3 regions of the Arabiibacter massiliensis genome follow, and region 1 is predicted to be linked to each of the others. Evidence: predicted binding sites of a transcription regulator. Region 1 holds the regulator's gene; each other region holds the start of a gene.

Region 1 (4,950 bases):
ACCCTGCGGCTCCGCTTCCGGGGTCCATTGCGAAGCCGGCGTAGTCTCCGCTTTCCATCATCTGCATGACCTCGGGCAGCAAGATGAAGAAGGAAATCCCGTTGAGCACGAGCGCGATGGCGCACAAGACGATGCCGACGGCGCTCGAGCGCTTCAACAGCGCGGCAGCCGCCCCGACGCGCGTCGTCCTCGTCACCAACTGCTTGAGCCGTGAGTTCGCAACGATGGCGCACACGAGTCCGACCGTGCTCAGCAGCACGCCGCCCAGGAAGAGCGACACCGGGCCGGCGATGTTCGCCACCATCACGAGCGTCTGGGCCTTCTTCAGCTGCTGCATGTCGAGCACGTTCGGCTGCAGGCTCGGCGAAAGGCCGGGCTGGCGCTCGTCGGGATCGGGTTCGGCCCCGTTTCGAGGCGGACGAGGGGGCTCGGGAGGCAAATTGTCGCTGTCGCTCATGGCAATCCTTCAATAGGTCGATTTTTCATGCCTCTGACCTGGGGTTTTATAAACGAGGCTCTGAGAGCCGTTCTAAGGCCCTATCTTGCCCTCGGACGACTCCTAGGTCATGGAAATCGGCGTTTTCTCTTCGCTCAAACGGGTACTATAGCATTGCGGGCCGGCCGCCGGGTCGATCCGCAGACAATTCCACACCCGCCGCGCGAAGACGGCCGAGGCACTCCTGAAGCTCGGCCAACTGGTACTCGAGCACCGTCTCCTGCGCGAGTACGATATCGCGCCGCTCGTCGACCGAGCGCGCGCCGCGCCTCTGAAGCTTCACGTAGTACTGAATGCCCTCGATGGACAATCCGCTTTTGCGGAGCGCATCGACGAAGTAAAGCTGGGCGATGTCGGCTTTCGAGAACGTGCGGATCCCGCGGTGGTCGCGCGCCAGGTTCGGGAAGAAACCGCATTTGTCGTAGTAGCGGATCGTGAAGGCCGAGATGCCCGTCTGGTCGGCGACCTCGGCGATGCCGAAGCACGGCAGGACGCTCGCATCGCCATGCTCCTCGAAACCGCTTCGCTCCTCGTCGGCCATCGTCGCCTTCCCCGGTTGTTGCTTAGAGTAACTCTAAGCAACCGTTCTCTTCGACGGTTTTCACGTTAGAGTTACTCTAACGCTCCTTACATCCTCACGCCGCTGCTGCCGAAGCCGCCCGCGCCGCGCTCGGTCTCGGGCAGCTCCTCGCTCGGATCGAACTCGACCGCCGGGACCTGGAGCACGACGAGCTGCGCGATGCGATCCCCCCGCTTCACGGCGAACGGCTCGTGCGCATCGAGGTTCACGAGGACGACCCCCACCTCGCCGCGGTAGTCGCTGTCGATGAGCCCGGGCGCGTTCACGAGGGACACGCCGTGCTTGATGGCGAGGCCGCTGCGAGGCAGCACGAACCCGGCGTATCCGCGCGGGATGGCGAGCGCGATGCCGCAGGGCACGAGCTTTCGCTCGAAGGGCTGGAGCAGCACGTCGCAGGTGGAGCGCAGATCGACGCCGGCATCGCCTGCATAGGCGTAGGCGGGCGCGGGAAGATCGGGATCGAGCCTTTGCAGGGGCACGCGGAGGACGGCCATCAGCGCAGCTCCTCCAACGCGGCGGAGAACTCCTCGACGTTCTGGAAGTCCTTGTACACGCTCGCGAAGCGCACGTACGCGACGTCGTCGAGCTTCGCGAGGCGCACGAGCGCCATGTCGCCGAGCTCCTTCGAGCCGATCTCGGTCTTCGACGCGTTGCGCAGCTCGGCCTCGATGCTGTCGATGAGGGCCGCGATCTGCTCGGGCGCGATCGGGCGCTTGGCGCACGCGATCAGCAGGCCCCGCATGAGCTTCTGTCTATCGTAGGCCTCCGAGGAACCGTCCGTCTTGATGACGATGAGCGGGTTCTCCCCCAGCCGCTCGTAGGTAGTGAAACGCCTTCCGCAGTCGAGGCATTCGCGGCGGCGGCGTATGGCCGTGCCGTCTTCGGAAGGTCGCGAATCGACCACTTTCGATTCGGGGTTGCCGCAGGAAGGACAGCGCATTCAGGCTCCTTAGATCGCTTTCCGATCAGCCTAGCACACTATATATTGTGGCTCAATTGACGAAAGAGAATCGCGCAAAAAACCCTCCCGCCGGCCTTCAGACGCCGAGCACGGCCAGGAGCGCGACCGCCGCGAACACGATGCCGGCGACAACCGCCTGCCATGGCGCGATGCGGTCGTAGGAGCGGCCTTTCGCAGTGCCGTAACGTAGGCTGCGGACCAGTTCCGAGCCGAGGATCCTATCGCGCGCGCCGCAACGCTGAGCGCCGAGGGAGCCATGGGCCGCGCAGGGAGCGGCTTGTGCCGGGAACTTGATGATGGTCCCCCGGCTGGAAGACGGATGAGAAAGCTTCGGCTGCAGCGCGGAGGTGCCGTTCACTGGATAGCGCATCGCGAAATTCTTCATCTTTCTTGCTCCTTGCTCTTGCGTAGAACCTATGTTCGCATATATAATAGTCCGAACAAAGGTTCATGTCAACAAGTTTTAAAACATTTGTTCGGTTGAAGGAAAGGACGAGAAATGTCCGAGAAAGTGACGAAGCGTCAGCAAGCGGTTCTCAGCTGCATCGAGGATTGCATCCGCGAGAAGGGCTACGGCCCCACCGTGCGCGAGGTGTGCCAGACCTTGGGCCTCTCCTCCCCCTCCACCGTCCACGTGCACCTCAAGGCGCTCGAGGAGAAGGGCCTCATCAAGCGCGATCCCCTCAAGTCGCGCTCCATCGCGCTCACCTATCCGCTCGAGGACGCGGCGCTCGCCACGAACATCGTGCAGCCGTGCTTCAGCAAGATCGTGAACGTGCCGCTGGTGGGCAACGTGGCGGCCGGCTCGCCCATTCTCGCCGAGGAGAACATCACCGACACGATCTCGCTCCCCACCGACATCGTGGGCGACTCGCCCTCCTTCCTCTTGTCGGTGCGCGGCGAGAGCATGATCGAAGCCGGCATCAACGACGGAGACTACGTCGTGGTGAAGGAGCAGCCGGTGGCGAACAACGGCGACATCGTGGTGGCCATCGTCGACGACGGTGCCACGGTCAAGCGCTTCTACAAGGAGCCCGACCATATCCGCCTGCAGCCCGAGAACTCCACGATGGAGCCCATCATCACCACCGACTGCGCCATCGCGGGCAAGGTGGTCGCGGTCTTCCGCCGCCTGTAAATGCCCGACGCCCCCTCGACACGGGAGAGCCGTCGTCGAGGGGGCGTCGTCAGGAGCGTCGGACGCGGGCGCTCAGCCTCTTTCCACCGCGAAGGGCCTGAACGATCCGGCATAGGAAGGCGCTGCCAGCATGACGATGCGCGTGCCGCCCTCTTCGTGCGTTTCCGACAGGATATGGCAGCGCTCATGAGCCACCGACACGAGGTCGCCGCGGCTGTAGGGCACGAGCACGTCGAGATGCTCGTCGTGGGCCGAGGCGACGCGGGCGATGTGGTCGATCAGCTCGGCAGTGCCCTCCCCCGTCGCCGCCGACACGAACTGCGCCTGGGAATGGCGCGCTTTGAGGGCTGCAAGCGCCTCGTCGTCGAGCAGGTCGCACTTGTTGAACACGAGCACGCGCCCGAGGTCCTGCGCATGGATCTGGCCGAGCACGTCCTCGACGGCGGCTATCTGCGAAGCGTACTCCTCCGACGAGGCATCCACCACGTGAAGCACCAGGTCGGCGCCCGTTATCTCGTCGAGCGTTGATTTGAACGCCTCCACGAGCGTGGTCGGCAGCTTCTGGATGAATCCCACCGTGTCGGTTATGGTGATCTCGCGTCCCTCGGGCAGCACGAACTTGCGCGTGGTGGAGTCGAGCGTGGCGAACAGCTTGTCGTAGGCGAGCACGTCGGCGTTCGTCAGACGGTTGAGCAGGCTCGACTTGCCTGCATTCGTATAGCCGGCCAGCGCCACCTTGAACATGCCGCTCTCGTAGCGGCTCTCGCGCTGAACCGCCCGCACCTCGGCCAGATGCTTGAGTTCGCGCTTGATGGACGTGATGCGCTTGCGCACCATGCGGCGGTCGACCTCCAGCTGGCTCTCGCCCTCGCCGAAGCGCGACCCCACGCCGCCGCCCATGCGGTTGGAGGCCAGGTGGGCCCACATGCCGCGCAATCGCGGCAGCAGGTACTCGTTCTGCGCGAGGCGCACCTGCAGACGGCCCTCCTTGCTGGTGGCGTGCAGGGCGAAGATGTCCAGGATGAGCGCCGTGCGGTCGATGACCTTGACGTCCTTGCCGACGGCCTTCTCCAGGTTGGCCTGCTGGGAGGGCGTGAGCTCGTCGTCGAACACCACGAGGTCGGCCCCGTGGGCACGCGCGAGCTCCGCCACCTCCTCGGCCTTGCCGGTGCCGACGAACGTTTTGGGATTCGGGGAATCGAGCTTCTGCGACGTCGCGGCCACGACGTCGGCGCCGGCGGTGTCGACGAGCCGCTCCAGCTCGGCGAGCGACGAGGCGAGCGGCCAGGTCGAGCCCGGGCGGTCGACGCCCACGAGCACCGCCTTCTCGCGGCGCTGCTCGGAGACGGGAACCATCCCGCGCATGATGACGGATTCTAATTCTGACATGGGGCAATCCTTTCCCAGAGACGGATCAAGACGGTACGAGAAACGATCACCTCGGCTGCATGGATGCTCCTTCGCTCGACGGAGGGCCGCGCTCAACGGCGCGCCATCATCATAGCATAGAGGACGGCCGCGCCGAAAACCGCAGGGAAACGGATGCCGTCCGACCCGCCTGCCTCAGGCGTCCGAGCGCTCGAGCAGGGCGAGGGCCTCCACGACGAGCGCGTCGGCATCGCCCGCGTCGGCATCGATCCAGCGGATGCGCGCGTCCTTGCGAAACCACGTGCGCTGCCGCTTCGCGTAGCGATGCGTCGCCGTCTTGATGCGCTGCACGGCCTCATCGAGGGTCGTCTCGCCGTCGAGCGCGGCCGCGATCTCCTTGTACCCGA
Region 2 (4,950 bases), 100 kb from region 1:
GCGACTTCATCGGCCTGGGGCGGCCCATCATCGCCGACCCGCTGTGGGCGGTGAAGATAGCCGAGGGCCGGCCCGAGGACATCGTCCCGTGCATCCGCTGCACGAAGGGGTGCGTAGGCACCATGGAGACGTTCAACGCGGCCGTGGGCCTGCGCTGCTCGGTGAACCCGCGCTGCAACATGGCGGGCATCCGCGACGTGAACCCCGTCGGCCGGGTCAAGCGCGTGGGCATCGCGGGCGGCGGCCCCGCGGGCATGGAGGCGGCGCGCCTTCTGCGCGTGCGCGGCCACGAGGTGGACCTCTACGAGAAGCGCAAGCTGGGCGGCACCATGCACGAGGCCGCGTTCGACCGGGAGCTCAAGCACGACATCGGCCGGCTCATCGATTACTACGCCGTGCAGATGCGCAAGCTGGGCGTCAACGTGATCGAGCGCGAGGCCGACGCGCGCACCCTGATCGAGGGCGGCTACGACGCTGTGATCGTGGCCACGGGCGCGCCGGCGCTGCCCGCGAAGTGCAAGGGCGCGGACGCGCATGCGGGCAAGGTGCGCTCGCTGCGCGACTTCGCCGAGAATCCCGACGCCGACTCCCTCGGCCAGACCGTGCTCATCGTGGGCGGCTGCTTCATGAACCTGGAGATGGCGCTCAGCCTCCTGCGCAAGGGCAAGCGCGTGATCGTGAGCTCGCGGCGCGGCGCGACGATGGGCACGATGGAGCTCGGCGACGACAACTCCACGCCCCAGCAGCAGCGCCTGAACATCCTTTTGGACGAGTTCCGCAAGGAGGGCCGGCTCGCGTTCAAGCTGAACCGCTCGTTCGTCGAGGTGACGGACGCCGGCGCCGTGCTGCGCGACGGGAAGTCCAAGAAGGAGGAGGAAGTGGCCTGCGACGACATCCTCATGTGCCGCGGCTACCACGGTCAGCCGGCCCTGTGGCGCGAGGTGCGCGAGGCCGTGCCCGAGGCCTACCTGGTGGGAGACGCGGTGCTGCGCTCGCGCTGCGACGACAAGCGGGTCATCCACGATGCCATCACCGACGCGTGGGGCATCGCGAACAACATATAAGCCAGGGCCGCGAAGGGCGGCCGCAACGCGAGAGGAGACAAGGCTCATGGGAGTGTTGGACGGGAAAGTCGCCATCGTCACGGGATCGGGGCAGGGAATCGGGCGCGGCATCGCCGTAGGGCTCGCGCGCGAGGGCGCCCGCGTGGTCACGAACAACCGCGCGCCCGGCTCGCTGAGCGTGCGCAGCTACGACAAGGACTCCATGCCCGAGGAGGACTACAACGAGATGCTCGCGCTGGCGGGCGACGCGGAGGCCACGGCGGCGCTCATCGAGGCCGAGGGCGGCGAGGCCGTGCCCTGTTACGGGGACGTGTCGGTTCCGGAGGACGCCGAGCGCCTGGTGCAAGCCGCCCTCGACGCGTGGGGGCGCGTGGACATCGTCGTGAACAACGCGGCGGGCATGGGTTCGGGCTCCATCGTGAACCTCGACGAGGCGATGTGGGACAAGCTCACGGTCACGAAGATGAAGGGCGCGTTCAACATGATGCACTTCGCCGTGCCCCACATGATCGAGCAGGGCTTCGGCCGCATCTTCAACGGGTCGTCCGACGCCTGGGTGGGCCTGCCCGACAACGACGCGTACTCGGCGGGCAACGCCGGGATCGTGGGCCTCACCTACGCGTCCGCGAAGGAGCTCTTCCGCTTCGGCATTACCGTGAACGCGTACTGCCCGCAGGGGAAGTCGCCCGCGCATGCCGTGGAGTACAACAAGATGCTGCGCAACGTGAAGGCGGCCACCGGGGTGGATCCCGACCCCGAGCTTCTGAAGGTGGTCGAGGACGACCACGGCGATCCGGCGAACCTGGGCCCGATCCTCGCGTACCTGTCCACCGAGGAGGCCGGCTACATATCGGGCGAGGTGTTCGGACTGAAATCGTCGGGCAAGATCGACCGGTACTCCTACCCCGAGGTCGTCGCCCGCGCGCAACGCGAGCCCGGCCAGGGGTTCCTCTGGGACGTGACCGAGCTGTCGGACGTGTTTCGCGACGTGGTGATGGGGGAGGGCTACGTGAGCCACGCCTCCAAGCGCGCCTGGGGTTGACGCGCGGCGCGGGCGGGACAAGGGGACGGTTCCCTTGTCCCGCCCTTTTTCGTCGCCCCTCCCTTCTCGAACGTGGTATACTAGCGAACAAACGTTTCCACAAACGAGAGTTCGAAGGAGGGCGGCGTGGCCGAGGGGCGCACCTACGTGTGCATCGACTTGAAGAGCTTCTACGCGAGCGTCGAGTGCGCCGACCGCGGGCTCGACCCGCTCAAGGCGAACCTCGTCGTGGCCGATCCGGACCGCACGGAGAAGACCATCTGCCTGGCCATCACGCCGCCGATGAAGGCGCTCGGCCTGTCCAGCCGCTGCCGCGTGTTCGAGATCCCGGAGGGCGTCGACTTCATCATGGCGCGCCCGCGCATGCGGCGCTACATGGAGGTGTCGGCCGACATCTACTCCGTCTACCTGCGCTACGTGTCGCCGGAGGACATCCACGCGTACTCCATCGACGAGTGCTTCATCGACGCCACGCCGTACCTTGCGCTCTACCAGGTGGACGCGCGGGAGTTCGCCGTCATGCTCATGGACGCGGTGCTGGCCGAGACCGGCGTCTACGCCACGGCGGGCATCGGGCCGAACCTCTTTCTCGCCAAGGTGGCGCTCGACATCACGGCCAAGCACGCGCCGGACCGCATCGGCGCGCTCGACCAGGCAGAGTTCGAGCGCAGCATCCAAACGCATCGGCCCATCACCGACATCTGGAACATCGGTCCCGGCATCGCGCGGCGGTTGGCCAAGTACGGCGTGCACGACCTGCGCGGCGTGTGCGAGATGAGCGAGGCGACGCTCTACCGCGAGTTCGGCGTGAACGCGGAGTACCTCATCGACCATGCGCACGGGGTGGAGCCCTGCACCATCGCCGACATCCACGCCTACGAGCCGAGCGGCCATTCCCTGATGAACGGGCAGGTTCTGCCCGGCGACTACACGTTTGACGAGGCGCGCGACGTGCTCAAGGAGATGGTGGACCAGCTCGTGCTGGATTTGGCGGACAAGCGCCTGGTGGCGGAGTCCATCTCGCTGTTCGTGGGCTACGCGAAGGGGCCGGGCGGGAACGCGGACGGGGAGGGCGGCGCGTTCTTCGACGGCGGCCACGGCAGGAGGCCCGCGAGCGGCAGGCGCTCCTTCCCCCACACCGGCGCCACGCGCAAGCAGCCCGACCGCACGAACCTGTTCTCCAAGCTCATGCCGCGCTTCTTGGAGCTCTACGACGAGACCACGCGCACAGACGCGCCCATCCGCCGCCTCAACGTGGGCTTCGGCGGGGTGCTGCCCGAGGAGTTCGCCACGATGGACCTGTTCACCGACGAGGCGGCCGAGGCCGAGGAGCGCAGCCTGCAGCGCGCGGTGCTCGACGTGAAGCGCCGCTTCGGCAAGAACGCGCTTCTGCGCGGCACGAGCTTGAAGGAGAAGGCCACGGCGCGCGAGCGCAACGAGCAGATAGGGGGCCACCATGCCTGAGCGCCGCCCGCGGGCCGACCGCGCCCAGCAGTTCATGCCCTTCGCCGCCTTGCGCGGCTACTACGACCTCGTCCGCGAGCGCGAGCGGACGGCGGAGCCCCGGCGTGAGATGACCGAGGAGCGCGCGCTCGAGCTGTCGCAGAAGTTCGCGCAAGTGGAGCGCCGCGCGATGGTCGCCGTCACCTACTACGACGGCGAGGCCTACGTGATCGCGCGCGGCCTCGTGAGCGACATCGACGAGGCCGGCCGCACCCTCACCATCGTGCGCGAGCGCATCGCCTTCGACGACATCTGGGACATCGAGTGAACGGCGCATTGTCGCCCGAAACGTACGGTTTTCGCGCCAAAACCGTACGTTTCGGACGACAGTAAGGGCAAATGAGAGGGGACTACGAACGCTGCTGCTCCAGTTGCAGCATGCGCTGGCCGATGGAGTCCTCCAGCCGGCGGGCGACGAGGTCGACCATCGCCGAACCGTCGCGGCCCTCGAAGTCGCGCGTGAACGACTCGATGGCCTGGTAGTACGCGGCGACGCCCGCCTCGTCAGCCTTGAGGCTCACGGCGGGGTAGCCGGCGCTCATCAGCATGAAGTTGAGCAGCACGCGGCCCGTGCGGCCGTTGCCGTCCTGGAAGGGATGGATGTCCTCGAACGCGAGGTGGAAGAGCGCCGCCGTCTCGATCGCGGGGCCCTCGGCTTTCTTCGTCCAGGCGAGGAGGCTGTTCATGAACTGGGGGACGCGCGCGGGTGGCGGGGGGATGATGGGCGAGGAGGAGATGTAGCGCTGGTCCCAGCGGTACTCGCCGGGCTCGCAGTCGTCCAGATGCGCCGATGCGGCTTCGTGGATGGAGAGGATGACTTCCTCGGAGAGCGGCTTGCGGTCGCGCACGAGCTCGACCATGAGGTCGAACGCACGGGCGATGTCGACGACTTCGAGGTGCTCGCTCAAAGGCTTGCCGGGAATGACGGCGTCCTCCTCGAGCACCAATCCGGTTTCCTTGAGCGAAAGCGTATTGCCTTCGATGCGAGCGGTGGTGTGCACGAAGTCGACTTTCACGGTTTCGAAGATATGGTCTTCCTTCGTGGGGTCGAAGCCGTGAGCGGCGAGGATCTCCCTCTGATCTTCGAGCCGCTCTATGAGCGCCCTGTCGCATTTCGGAGCCGTGGGGCGCGTGTCGAAGCGATGAAGCTGGTATTGAAGAAGGCGCAGGTAATCCTCGCGTTCGTCGGTGATGCCGTACATCTTCTCGTAGCCAGTGGCGTAATCGAGATCGCTCAAGTCCTGTTCCGTCATGAGGGCCTTCCGTGTCTTCGAGGCGGTTGCGGGTTGCACGGTTAGATTCTACCACGTCTCCAACGGCACATTTCGACGCGGCCTGACC
Region 3 (4,950 bases), 160 kb from region 1:
CTTCCGCCACTTGATCGAACCCTCTTCCCGCACCGTCTGCCAACAAAGCCGAAGCATTGTCGCACCTCGCGCCCCGAAGGTAAAGGGGGTTGCGGCAAGTTCCCGCCAAAGACCAGCTAGAGGCGGCCGTCCTCCAGCATGCGCTTCACGAACTGGCCGGTGTAGCTGGCCTCCACCTGGGCCACTTCCTCGGGGGTGCCCTGCGCCACGATCATGCCGCCGCGCTCGCCGCCCTCGGGGCCGAGGTCGACGATGCGGTCGGCGCACTTGATGACGTCCAGGTTGTGCTCGATGACGAGCACGGTGTTGCCGGCATCCACCAGGCGCTCGAGCACCTCCAGCAGCTGCCGCACGTCCTCGAAGTGCAGGCCGGTGGTGGGCTCGTCCAGGATGTAGAACGTCTTGCCGGTCTGGCGGCGCTGCAGCTCGCTCGACAGCTTCACGCGCTGCGCCTCGCCGCCGGAGAGCGTGGTGGCGGGCTGTCCCAGGCGGATGTAGCCCAGGCCCACGTCGAAGAGCGTCTGCAGCTTGCGGCGGATGCCGGGGATGTTCTCGAAGAACGCGAGCGCGTCCTCCACCGTCATGTCCAGCACCTCGGCGATGTTCTTGCCGCGGTAGGTGACCTGCAGCGTCTCGCGGTTGTAGCGCGCGCCGCCGCACACCTCGCAGGGCACGTAGATGTCGGGCAGGAAGTGCATCTCGATCTTGATCTGGCCGTCGCCCTTGCACGCCTCGCAGCGCCCGCCGTTCACGTTGAACGAGAAGCGCCCCGGCCCGTAGCCGCGCGCCTTCGACTCCTGCGTGCTGGCGAACAGCGCCCGGATGTCGTCCCACAGGCCGATGTAGGTGGCGGGGTTCGAGCGCGGCGTGCGCCCGATGGGGCTCTGGTCGATATTGATGACCTTGTCGATCTTGTCCAGGCCGGTGATCTTCTTGTACGCGCCCGTGCGGCGGTGCGCGTGGTTCACGCGGTTCGCGAGCGCCGGGGCCAGCGTGTCGGTGACCAGCGAGCTCTTGCCGCTGCCGGATACGCCCGTGACCACGGTGAGCGTGCCGAAGGGCACCTCGAGCGTGACGTTTCGCAGGTTGTTCTCCGTCGCGCCCGTCAGCTTGAGCGAGCCGCGGCGGGGCTTACGGCGCTTCTCGGGCACGGCGATCGAGCGCCGCCCGGACAGGTAGTCGGCCGTGAGCGAGCCCTCCGCGTTCACGATCTCCTCGGGCGTGCCGATGGCCACGATCTCTCCGCCGTGCTCGCCCGCGCCCGGGCCCATGTCCACCACGAAGTCGGCACTGCGGATGGTATCCTCGTCGTGCTCGACCACGATGACGGTGTTGCCCAAATCGCGCAGGCGCTCGAGCGTGGCGATGAGCCGCTCGTTGTCGCGCTGGTGCAGCCCGATGGAGGGCTCGTCCAGGATGTAGAGCACGCCCATGAGGCCCGCGCCGATCTGCGTGGCCAGGCGGATGCGCTGCGCCTCGCCGCCCGAGAGCGTGGCCGTGGCGCGCTCGAGCGTGAGGTAGTCGAGCCCCACGTCCACGAGGAACTTGAGGCGCGCCTTGATCTCCTTCACGATGGGACCGGCGATGTGCTCCTCCGCGCCGTGAAACTCGAGGCCGCTGAAGAATGCGAGCGAGTCCGCGGCGCTCATCTCGGTGACGTCGTGGATGGAGCGGCCGTCCACCGTGACTGCGAGGATCTCGGGCTTGAGGCGCTTGCCGCCGCAGGTGGCGCACGGCACAACAGCGAAGTAGCTGGCCAGCTTCTCGCGCTGCGAGTCGGACTGAGCCTCCTGGTAGCGGCGCTGCACCGCGGCGAGCGCGCCCTCCCACTCGATGTACCAGTAGGTCTCGCGCCCGTCCACGGTGACGTAGTCCACGCGCACCTTCTGATTCCCCAGGCCGTACAGCAGCGCGTCGGTGGCCTTCTTCGGCATGTCCTCCCACGGGGTGGTCTCGTCGGTGCCCATGTGCCGGGCCACGGCGCGCAGCACCTGCGGATAGTAGTTTCCGGTCTTGAACGGCGCGATCACGCCCTCGGCCAGCGTGAGCGAGGGGTCGGGCACCACGAGCGACGCGTCCACCTCCTCGCGGCTGCCGATGCCGAGGCAGTCCGGGCAGGCGCCGTAGGGCGCGTTGAACGAGAAATCGCGCGGCTGCAGCTCGTCCATGGAGTGGCCGTGCTCGGGGCACGCGAGCGCGAGCGAGAAGATATGCTCCCCCGCCCCCAGGCCGCCCTTCGCGCCGGAAGACTGCCCGCCCGCCTCGCCGAGCGGCTGGCCGTCGGGCCCAAGCACCTGCACGAGCACGCGCCCGTCGGCGAGCTTCGTCGCCAGCTCCACGGCCTCGGCGATGCGGCTCGTGGCGCTACCTTTAAGCTGCACGCGGTCCACCACCACGTCGATGAAGTGCTTGATCTTCTTGTTGAGGGTGCGCGGCTCGCCGTCCAGCTTCACGATCTCGCCGTCGATGCGCACGCGGCTGAAGCCCTCCTTCTGCAAGTCGGCGAAGAGCTTGGTGAACTCGCCCTTGCGCCCGGTGACCACCGGGGCCATGACGATGGCCTTCGCGTCCGGCGAGAGCGCGAGGATCTCGTCGGTCACCTGGTCGGTGGTCTGCTTCATGATGGGGCGCCCGCATTCCGGGCAGTGCGGAATGCCCACGCGCGCGAACAGAAGGCGCAGGTAGTCGTAGATCTCCGTGGTAGTGCCCACCGTGGAGCGCGGGTTCTTGGACGTGGTCTTCTGGTCGATGGACACGGCCGGCGACAGGCCGTCGATGCTGTCGAGGTCCGGCTTGCTCATCTGCCCCAGGAACATGCGCGCGTAGCTGGACAGGCTCTCCACGTAGCGGCGCTGGCCCTCGGCGTACATGGTGTCGAAGGCGAGCGAGGATTTGCCCGACCCCGACAGGCCCGTGAACACCACCAGCTGGTCGCGCGGGATGGTGAGGTCGATGTCCTTGAGGTTGTGCTCGCGGGCACCCTTGATGACGATGGCGTTCTGTCCCATGTGGCGTATGCTCTTTCTATCACGCGGCGGCCGCAGGTTTGGCTACCGGAGAACTATCATTTCCGTGCAATCGTTCATTCTAGCGCAGCCCGGCGAAAAGAGCGCGCGAAAACATCCGTTCGTGTCAAAGCGTTCAAACGATGCGCACAATTTGTTCGATGCGCGGCAGACCGAAGGATCCCGTCCGGCGTGGGTAAAGGATGTGTCGCCTTCCGCAGGTGGTAAACCCCTGACTTCGCCCGTCTCGCCAACCATGACCTCTGCGATTTGCTATCATATCGCTTCGGAATAGCGCGGTCTGCGGGCCGTGCCCGAGGACGGAGGCTCCGCATGACGTACTGGTCGCTCGCGGCTGAATGCATGGCGCTGCTGCTCATCGTGGTCATGGCGCTGTACGCGCACGGCAGCTTCAAGGTGGCGCCCACGCGGCGCGGGCACCTGTTCAACGCGGCGCTGCTTATGGCAGGCGCCTCCATCGTGCTCAACGCCGTCTGCACCATCCTCCTCGAGCGCCAAAGCGCGCCCCATTGGCTTTTGCTGGCGCTCAACAGCGCCTACTTCCTCGTCATCGTATGGACGGCCAGCCTCATCGCCCTCTACCTGTACGACCTCATGCTGGCGCACGTGCACCAGGGCTCCTGCCATCGACGGCTCACGGCCATCGTCGTCGCCCTCAACGTCGCGTTCGCCGCGCTGCTGATGGCGAACGTGTGGACGGGCGCGGTGTTCGCCATCGCCGCCGACGGCGCCTACGTGCGCGGCCCGCTGAACGCCACCGGCTACGCGATAGTGGCCGTCGAGGTGGTGCTCGCCCTCATGTGCTACGTGCGCAACCGCCGCAGCGTAGATGCGCGCGTGGTACGCGTGATGCGCACGCTGCCGGCCGTGGTGGTGGGCATGGGCGCGTTCCAGCTCATCTACCCGGAGCTGTACCTGAACGGCTCCATCGCGGCGTGTGCCCTCATCATCATCCTGCTGAACTTCCAGAGCAGCCGCCTGGGCACCGACAGCCTCACGCGGGCCCGCGACCGCATGAGCTTCTACGAAGAGCTGCGCCGGCGCTGCGACGACGGGCGGCCGTTCCAGATAGTGCTGGTGGCGCTGCACGACTTCGGCTCGGTGAACAACCGCCTGGGGCATCGCACGGCCGACGAGGCGCTGTACCTGACGGCCAGCTGGCTGCGCTCCTTCGACCGGAAGGGCGACGTGTTCCGCTACGGGAAGGTGTCGTTCGCCCTCGTGCGCCCCTATCGCGGCGAGGCCGATGCGAAGCGCGCGCTGGAAGCCGTGGCCGCGCGCTTCGACGAGCCGTGGGCGCTCCAGGGAACCGTCTGCGAACTGGCGTTCAGCTGCTGCTCGCTCGTGCGCGACGGGCAGGGCTGGGACCCCGAGCGCATCATCGTCTACCTGGACGCCCTCATCACCCGCGCCCGCGACGGCCGCCTGCGCACCGTGAGCTTCGACGAGGACTTCCAGCGCACGGTGGACCGCCGGACGTTCGTAGCCGAAGAACTCAAGCGCGCGCTGGCGGAGAAGTCGTTCACGGTGGTGTACCAGCCGGTGTTCTCGTGCGCGGAAGGGCGCTTCACGCAGGCCGAGGCGCTCGTACGCCTGTCCGACGCGGGCGGCACCCCCATCCCGCCCGACGAGTTCATCCCGCTGGCCGAGCAGATGGGACTCGTGGACGAAGTGGGCTGGTTCATGCTGGAGGAGGCGTGCCGCTTCCTGTCCGCGCGCCCCGATCTGCCGCTGAACGCCGTGACGGTGAACCTGTCCATGCCGCAGATGCTCGACCCCCATCTGGAGCGCCGCGTGGCCGAGCTGCTGGAACGCTACGGCGTGGAGCCCTCGCGCCTGAAGATCGAGATCACCGAGCGCGTGCTGGCCGAGAACGAGCGCACGGCCGCCGACACCATGGAGCGCCTCGCGCGCCTGGGCGTGG

What was found. The regulator LexA, encoded in region 1, represses DNA repair genes until DNA is damaged. The targets are predictions, from matches to a motif close to CNAACANNTGTTNG.
Region 2: FX134_RS02810 (Y-family DNA polymerase) is a predicted target of LexA. The motif match lies at 2,191-2,204, and genes of this name have one in related genera.
Region 3: uvrA (excinuclease ABC subunit UvrA) is a predicted target of LexA. The motif match lies at 3,117-3,130, and genes of this name have one in related genera.

What each region holds. Positions count from the first base shown of each region.
Region 1 is NZ_LR698996.1:545,134-550,083, reverse strand. It holds gene FX134_RS02365 (hypothetical protein) at 1-457, opposite strand, end outside; gene FX134_RS02360 (MerR family transcriptional regulator) at 603-1,037, opposite strand; gene dut (dUTP diphosphatase) at 1,124-1,570, opposite strand; gene nrdR (transcriptional regulator NrdR) at 1,570-2,016, opposite strand; gene FX134_RS02345 (hypothetical protein) at 2,114-2,422, opposite strand; gene lexA (transcriptional repressor LexA) at 2,537-3,175, shown strand; gene hflX (GTPase HflX) at 3,248-4,564, opposite strand; gene miaA (tRNA (adenosine(37)-N6)-dimethylallyltransferase MiaA) at 4,739-4,950, opposite strand, start outside.
Region 2 is NZ_LR698996.1:646,139-651,088, reverse strand. It holds gene FX134_RS02820 (oxidoreductase) at 1-1,064, shown strand, start outside; gene FX134_RS02815 (SDR family NAD(P)-dependent oxidoreductase) at 1,111-2,106, shown strand; gene FX134_RS02810 (Y-family DNA polymerase) at 2,233-3,570, shown strand; gene FX134_RS02805 (hypothetical protein) at 3,563-3,877, shown strand; gene FX134_RS02800 (Fic family protein) at 3,960-4,862, opposite strand.
Region 3 is NZ_LR698996.1:708,175-713,124, forward strand. It holds gene FX134_RS03045 (GNAT family N-acetyltransferase) at 1-10, opposite strand, end outside; gene uvrA (excinuclease ABC subunit UvrA) at 117-3,008, opposite strand; gene FX134_RS03055 (putative bifunctional diguanylate cyclase/phosphodiesterase) at 3,339-4,950, shown strand, end outside.